Regions from separate parts of the Mediterraneibacter sp. 210702-DFI.5.30 genome, predicted to be linked through region 2. Evidence: predicted binding sites of a transcription regulator. Region 2 holds the regulator's gene; the other holds the start of a gene.
What was found. The regulator Rex, encoded in region 2, represses fermentation and respiration genes when NADH is low (regulators of the CRP and FNR family bind a similar motif). The targets are predictions, from matches to a motif close to ATTGTTAANTANTTAACAAT.
Positions count from the first base shown of each region.

Region 1: a site for Rex is predicted at 1,576-1,595, ahead of adhE (bifunctional acetaldehyde-CoA/alcohol dehydrogenase). Genes of this name have one in related genera too.

Region 1 covers NZ_JAJCME010000002.1:193,455-197,712, forward strand. Annotated here, with positions in the region: gene adhE (bifunctional acetaldehyde-CoA/alcohol dehydrogenase) at 1-1,457, opposite strand, end outside; gene LI126_RS02865 (bL17 family ribosomal protein) at 1,772-2,290, opposite strand; gene LI126_RS02870 (DNA-directed RNA polymerase subunit alpha) at 2,482-3,441, opposite strand; gene rpsD (30S ribosomal protein S4) at 3,568-4,161, opposite strand; gene rpsK (30S ribosomal protein S11) at 4,258-4,258, opposite strand, start outside.
Region 2 covers NZ_JAJCME010000006.1:192,110-196,367, forward strand. Annotated here, with positions in the region: gene alr (alanine racemase) at 1-482, opposite strand, end outside; gene LI126_RS08615 (NAD(P)H-hydrate dehydratase) at 486-2,003, opposite strand; gene LI126_RS08620 (redox-sensing transcriptional repressor Rex) at 2,114-2,749, opposite strand; gene abc-f (ribosomal protection-like ABC-F family protein) at 2,915-4,258, shown strand, end outside.

The sequences.
Region 1 (4,258 bases), on a different contig from region 2:
AGTGCAACCGGCATAGAACCTTTCTTGAAGTAAACTTTCTCAGGTGTTCTGAACCACAGCATATTTTCTCTCCTCTCTGCAACTGTCTTGATGTTAAGCAGATGTTTTACTCCTACGTTCTCTGATACAGAGTTTCCACCCCATGATCCACATCCAAGTGTAAGGGACGGAGCCATCTTGAAGTTATAAAGGTCTCCGATTCCACCGTGAGAAGAAGGTGTGTTGATCAGTACACGGCAAGTCTTCATTGCTGCTGCATGTTTTGCAATCTTCTCTGTCTCTGCCGGATGTACGTAGAGTGAAGATGTATGTCCATATCCACCGTCTGCTACAAGCTGAGCTGCTTTCTCAAGAGCCTCATCAAATGTTTTAGCTTTGTACATACCAAGTACCGGTGATAATTTCTCATGTGCAAATTCTTCTGAAATATCTACAGATTCAACTTCTCCGATCAGGATTTTTGTATTCTTCGGTACATCAACGCCTGCCATCTGAGCGATTTCATAAGCTGATTTTCCTGGGATCTTGCTGTTCAGTGCACCGTTGATGATGATTGTCTTACGAACTTTGTCAAGCTCCTCACCTGGTTTCAGGAAGTAGCATCCTCTGTACTGGAATTCTTTCTTAACTTCCTCATATACGCTTTCAAGTACTGTTACAGACTGCTCAGACGCACAGATCATACCATTATCAAATGTCTTAGAGTGGATGATTGAGTTAACTGCCATTCTTACATCTGCTGTATCGTCGATGATAACCGGTGTGTTACCAGCTCCAACTCCGAGTGCCGGCTTTCCTGAAGAGTAAGCTGCTTTAACCATTCCAGGACCACCTGTTGCAAGGATGATATCTGCATCTCTCATTACTGTGTTTGTAAGTTCCAGTGATGGAGCATCGATCCAACCGATGATTCCTTCCGGAGCTCCTGCTTTCACTGCTGCATCAAGAACAACTTTAGCTGCTGCGATTGTAGATGCTTTAGCAGCCGGATGTGGGCTGATGATGATTGCATTTCTTGTCTTTAAGCAGATCAGTGTTTTGAAAATTGCTGTTGATGTCGGGTTTGTTGTAGGGATAACTGCTGCAACAAGTCCGATTGGCTCTGCGATCTTTTTGATTCCAAATGCCTTATCTTCTTCTACAACACCACATGTCTTTGTATCTTTGTATGCGTTGTAAATATACTCTGCTGCGTAATGGTTTTTGATAACCTTATCCTCGAGAATACCTCTCTGAGTCTCTTCTACTGCAAGTCTTGCAAGCGGGATACGCTGCTTGTTTGCTGCCATAGCTGCTTCATAGAAGATTTTGTCAACCTGCTCCTGTGTAAATGTAGCGAAGATTTTCTGTGCCTCGCGCATCTCTTTCATTTTTGCTTCAAGAGCTTCAACGTTATCAATGAATCCGGTGTTTACTGTCTTTGTCTCTACAGTTTTTGCCGCCTCTTTCTTTGCCATCTGAGTATTCCTCCTGTACTTGAATAAATCATTTTTATAGTCACTGTTTTCGTAACCTGCAAGTTTTATCCGATCGGGTTGTTTTTATGTTTCCCGATTACAGGTATTAGTATACTAGTTCGTTAATTAATTGTCAATGTACCAGTTGTTAAAGTTTTAACGTTATTTTTTTAACATCATTTGTGCAGTTTTCACAAAAGCAAATTTTCACTTGACATTTTTAACTATGAAAAACACTTTACTAATATGCAAAAAACTCCCATACAGGACATTTCTGTCCTATATGAGAGTCAAAAATCAGCTATATTATCAAATTAAACAAGCTCGATCAGAACTTCCATAGCTGCGTCACCTTTACGCTGACCAATCTTTACGATTCTTGTGTAACCACCGTTACGATCAGCATATTTTGGAGCGATCTCATCAAAGAGTTTTGCAACCATGTCAACATCTTTCATGTTTCTCTTCTCGCCTTCTTTAACAGGGAAGAGAACTTTCAGCATCTGACGTCTAGCGTGCAGTCTGCTTGGCTTATCTTTTTTGATTGTCTTCTCAACTTCGTCATAAACAGTAACTTTCTTACCGTCAACAACTTCTTTCACACGTTTGCCATCAGCATCTTTACGTGCTACTTTAGCCATTACTGTAACTTCTTCAAAGTTATCTTTCTCTTTTACAGCAAGAGCGATCAGGCTTTCTGCCTGCTTACGGATCTCTTTTGCCTTAGCTTCTGTTGTAACGATCTTTCCGTTGTTAAGAAGTGCTGTTACCTGGTTTCTAAGTAAAGCTTTTCTCTGGCTTGCTGTTCTGCCAAGTTTTCTATACTTTGCCATTTCAAATTTCCTCCATTAATTAACATTTGGTTATGCATCTTCGGGCTTACTAATCAAATGCTCCTGCTGTGCTCTTCGGGCTTACCACCAGGATATTCAATCTTCAGCGGGCTGCAATTCACAAAACTGTAATCACAGCCTGTGCAGGACATAAGTGTCCTGATAATTTATCATAGTACGGATATAGAATATTATTCTTCTCCGTGGTTCAGTTCCAGATTGAGTTCTTTCAGTTTTGCAAGAACTTCTTCGAGAGACTTACGACCAAGGTTACGAACCTTCATCATGTCTTCCGGAGTCTTGTTTGTGAGCTCTTCAACTGTGTTGATTCCGGCTCTCTTCAGACAATTGTAAGAACGAACAGAAAGCTCAAGTTCATCAATGCTCATCTCAAGAACTTTTTCTTTCTCGTCATCCTCTTTCTCAATCATAACTTCTGCCTGCTGAGCTACCTCTGACAGGTCGATGAAGAGTTTCAGATGCTCACTTAACACTTTTGCTGCAAGGCTAACAGCCTCATCAGGAGCCATTGTACCTTTTGTCCAGACATCAAGTGTCAGTTTGTCATAATCTGTAACCTGACCTACACGTGTATCCTGAACTGTCAGGTTGACACGATCGATCGGTGTGTAGATAGAATCGATCGGAAGAACACCGATTGGCATATCTTCTGTCTTATTCTTATCTGAGCTTACATATCCTCTTCCTTTTGTGATTGTAAGTTCCATATAAAGCTTGCTGTCTTTGCCACCGCTTAATGTAGCAATTACCTGCTCCGGGTTTACAATCTCAATATCAGAGTCACACTGGATATCAGCACCTGTTACAACGCCTTCTCCTTCGAACTCGATATAAGCTGTCTTCACTTCATCAGACTCAGATGTGTTCTTGATAGCCAGAGATTTCAAGTTCATGATGATCTCTGTCACATCTTCTTTAACACCCGGGATGGAACTGAACTCGTGCAGTACACCGTCGATTTTCACAGAACTGATTGCTGCTCCCGGCAGGGAAGAAAGCATAATTCTTCTCAGCGCGTTACCAAGCGTAGTTCCGTATCCTCTCTCCAGCGGTTCTACGACAAATCTTCCGTATTTCTTGTCATCTGAAACATCTGTAATTTCAATATTCGGTTTATTAAAATCAAACACTACACAGACCCTCCTTATGGGCTTAATATATGTTGAGGGGGTACAAAACTGTATCTAATCAACTTATTCAGATTAGTTAGGATTGCCCTGCATAAATGCCTGCGCAATCCTTTCAAATCGTAATTATTATTTAGAATACAGCTCGACGATAAGCATCTCGTCAACCGGTACATCGATTGCTTCTCTGTTAGGAAGCTCTTTTACTGTACCTCTAAGATTCTCAGCGTCTGCCTCAAGCCACTCTGGTACCATGTTTCCAGCTGTAGCTTCAAGAATCTCTTTGTATCTCTGTGAACCTTTTTTGTTCTCTTTGATTTCAATAATATCTCCAGCCTTTACAAGGTAAGATGGGATGTTAACCTGTTTGCCGTTTACAAGAACGTGCTTATGATCAACGATCTGTCTAGCTTCTTTTCTTGTTCTAGCAAGTCCAAGACGGAAAACAACGTTGTCAAGTCTTGACTCAAGGATGATCATAAGGTTTTCACCTGTCATTCCTTCCTGCTGTTTTGCCTTTGCATAGTAGTTTCTGAAAGGTTTTTCAAGAACACCGTAGATGAATTTTGCTTTCTGTTTCTCGCGAAGCTGAAGACCATACTCGCTCATCTTTCTGTTTGCTCTTTTTAACTGTCTGTTAGATTTCTTATTGATTCCGAGGTAAATCGGATCCATTCCTAATGAACGGCATCTTTTAAGAACAGGAACTCTATTTACTGCCATTTCTATCCTCCTAATATTATACATGCCAGCGGTACTCATGCCGCTGCGTCAACATTTACTATTAAATAACTGCTTTTCTTATACAGCAGAGTATAAT
Region 2 (4,258 bases):
ATTTTAATATTAGGAAGTTTGCTGATTCTGGAAATTGTCTCAACACTCTCTTTGCTTACTTTGAATCCAATTCGTCCCATTCCTGTATCGATTTTTATGTGAAGAAATGCGGTCTTTCCTGACCTTACGGCAGCATCAGCCATTCCCTTGGCCATCTCTTCTGTATAAACTGCTGCACGGATTTCTTTTTCAACCATTTCTTCATACTCATCAGGAAAAACACAGCCAAGAATCAAGATTGGTTTCTTGATTCCATGTGCTCTTAAAGTTCTTGCTTCTCCCATGCATGCTACAGCGTAACCCCAGATATAAGGCGTTTCCTCAAACATTTCCGCAAGAGGAACTGCTCCGTGTCCGTATGCATCCGTCTTGATAACAGCTATTAAACGTCCCTCCTGACCAATGCGATTTTTCATCTGTTCCATATTATATGCAATTGCGTCCAGATTGATCCGGGCACATACTCTGTTATACTGTTTCATAATTTATCTGCACTCCTTTGCATTCTTCATTGCATCGGCCATGCCCTGAATTAGGTCTCTGGCTAATACGCTGTAACTTCCTTTGCTCTTTTTCGCTTCATCTCCACCACAGGCATGTAGGAAAACTCCCACAGTAGTGGCTTCAAATGGTGCCATATGCTGTGCAAGAAGTCCTGCAATCGTTCCGGCGAGAACGTCTCCGGAACCACCTTTTGCCATAGAGTTATTACCAGCGAGATTTACAAATCTCTGCCGATTTGTCTGTGCGACAACAGTACGACTGTCTTTTAACACACAGATTATGGATGATTTTGTATCCGGTCCGGATTGTTTTATGATCTGATCAAGTGCCTGGAAGCGATCTTCCATGATCGTATCAATACTCCATCCGGTCAGCCTTGACATTTCTTTCATATGTGGAGTTAAAATCACAGGTGCACAACATTGATTTAATAACTCTATATTCCTGCTCAGTAAATTAAGTCCATCGGCATCTATGACACATGGACAAGATACATTTTTCAATACATTTTTCAATATCTTTTCGGAAATCTGTCCCATTCCAAGTCCACAGCCAATACAAACCACATCAGCCCAGTCAAGAAGATGAGACAGTTGACTGTCATCATAAGAATCATAGCAGGATATGATTGCCTCCGGAAGAAGTTCCTGCAGTGCCAGACGGTTTTCACTTGCTGTATAAATCTGTACTAGACCGGCACCAACTGTATAGGCAGCACAGGCAGAAAGAAATGCAGCACCAGCCATCCCGGGACTTCCGGTGATCATAAGAACTTTTCCATAACTTCCCTTGTGCGAATTCATCATTCTCGAAGGAAGAAGTTTTTCAAGATCATTTTTGTCAAAGGTATAACAAACATCCAGGCGATTCGAAAAATATTTCGGATCAATTCCAATCGCAACCGGAATGCTCTCTCCTGCATACGACTTGCCAGGGAAAAGCTCACAGCCTAATTTTACACATGCCATACATACTGTAAGGTCGGCTCGAAATGCTGTCCCAAGAATCTTTCCTGTTGCAGCACAGATTCCGGATGGAATATCAACAGCAACTTTTTCTGCATCCTGAAGATTCATCCAGTCAATCACATCTTTATAATGTTCTGTGATTTCACGGCAGAGTCCAACACCAAATACAGCATCAATTATTACAGTATATTCTTCATCCGGGAATTCTGTGAATACAGAAATCCCCATATTTTCTACAATCTGTTTCTGACATCGACATTCTTCACTTAAAGAAGCTTCTTTCCCTGCAAATAGTACATCTGCATGCTTTCCCTGTTCGGTTAAGAGCCTTGCTACTGCAAATCCGTCGCCACCATTGTTGCCGCTTCCACAAACAATCAGACTTTTTTCTGTGGAAATATTTTTCTTATGCATTGTCTCGACAATCTGAAGTGCTGCACGTTCCATAAGTACAAGGGATGGAATCCCAATTTCATGAATTGTGTGTGCATCAGCTTCACTCATCTGCTTCCCATTTGGAAGATATCTCATGCTTATCGCCTGACCTTTCTAACATTATTAATTCCTTTTAACATGAACAGATGCTGCGAAACCTCCTTTTGTCAGTTGGTCCCACAGCATCCTTGCAGCTTTGCTAGATTCTATTCTTTATCCTGCTGACAAAGGTTGTAAGATAACTTCATCAGTGTGTCAGATAAATGTACGTTCTCAACGACCACATCCTTTGGAAGGGAAAGGTCTGTATGTGCAAAATTCCAAATTCCCTTCACACCGTTATCTACCAGAATATCAGCCACTTCAATTGCTTTTGATTTTGGAAGTGTCAGTGCAGCAATTTCAATGTCATTATTCTTAAGAAAATCTTCCAGTTCATCAACCATACGCACAGGAATCCCCCTGATCGTTACGCCTTCCAGTCGAGGATTCACATCGAAAAGACTTTTCAGAATAAATCCGCTTCTTTCGAAGGAAGCATAGTTTGCCAGTGCCTGTCCTAAATTACCGGCACCAATGATAATAAAATTATGACATCTATCCAATCCTAAGATCTTTCCAATCTCTGTATAAAGATATTTCACATTGTATCCGTACCCCTGCTGGCCGAATCCACCGAAATTATTCAGATCCTGACGTATCTGTGAAGCCGTTACATGCATCTTCTTACTCAAGTCACTGGATGAAATTCTCTCTACGCCAGCCTCCAGCAGATCTCCCAGATATCTGTAGTACCTCGGAAGTCTGGAAATGACTGCGCGTGATATCTTTCTTTGTTCCAATTTTTAGCCCTCCACTCTTAAACTACTCTTTATTATATAAAAGAGTTAAAGTTCTGTCAAACTTTTGTTTTGCAAAAACCTTTAAAATCCATATATTTTCCTTGTATTTTCGACATTTTTCTATATAATGATAATGTTAGAAGTCAAAAAACGAGGTGAAAATATATGATACTCGCATGTCACAATATAGAAAAAGCGTTTGGGGAACGCGAAATTGTACGAGACGGCTCCTTTCATATTGAAGATCGTGAGAAAGCTGCTCTTGTCGGTGTGAACGGCGCCGGGAAATCAACAATCCTTAAGATGATCATCGGAGAAGAACCTCTTGATGGTGGAGATGTTATTCTCGCGAAAGGAAAGACACTCGGTTATCTTGCGCAGCGTCAGGATTTAAAATCCGGAAATACCATTTATGAGGAAGTAAAAAGTGCAAAGGCGGATATTTTTGCAATGGAAGCTCAGATTCGTTCCATTGAACATGAACTGAAGCATCTGGAGGGTGAGGAATTGCAGAGCCGCCTGGAGACCTACAATCGTCTACAGTCTGAATTTGATGCAAGAAACGGTTATGCCTGTGAAAGTGAGATTACAGGTGTATTAAAGGGACTTGGGTTTACGGAAGACGATTTTAATAAACAGACAGATACACTTTCAGGAGGTCAGAAGACCCGTGTTTCTCTCGGAAAATTACTGCTTACAAGTCCGGATATCCTCCTGCTTGATGAGCCGACAAACCACCTGGATCTGAATTCCATTGCCTGGCTGGAAACATATCTGATCAATTATTCCGGAGCGGTATTTATCGTCTCCCATGACCGTTATTTCCTGAATCGTGTTGTCACAAAAGTTGTTGAGATTGACAATGCACAGGTTCGCATGTACCTTGGAAATTATAAAGATTATGCAATGAAAAAACAGCAGATCCGAGATGCACAGCTGAAAGAATACATGAATCAGCAGCGTGAGATCAAACATCAGCAGGCTGTTATTGATAAATTAAAGTCTTTCAATCGTGAAAAATCAATCAAACGTGCAGAGAGTCGTGAGAAAATGCTTGACAGGATTACGCCATTGGACAAACCGGTTGACAGTACGAAAGAAATGCATTTTACGCTGGAACCATCGCAGATCAGCGGAAATGATGTTCTTACAGTGGAACATCTCTCAAAGCAATTTGACAGTCAGGTTCTCTTCAGTGATATCAGTTTTGAAATCAAACGTGGCGAACATGTCGCTGTGATTGGTGATAACGGAACCGGAAAGACAACACTTTTAAAGATCATTAATCAGGTTATCGCAGCGGATCAGGGCGAATTCACACTTGGATCCAAAGTGACGATTGGTTATTACGACCAGGAACATCACGTACTTCATGATGATAAGACCATTTTTGATGAGATTTCTGATGACTATCCTGATCTTACCAATACACAGATCAGAAATACACTCGCTGCATTCCAGTTTACCGGAGATGAAGTGTTCAAAGAAATTCATACGTTAAGCGGTGGA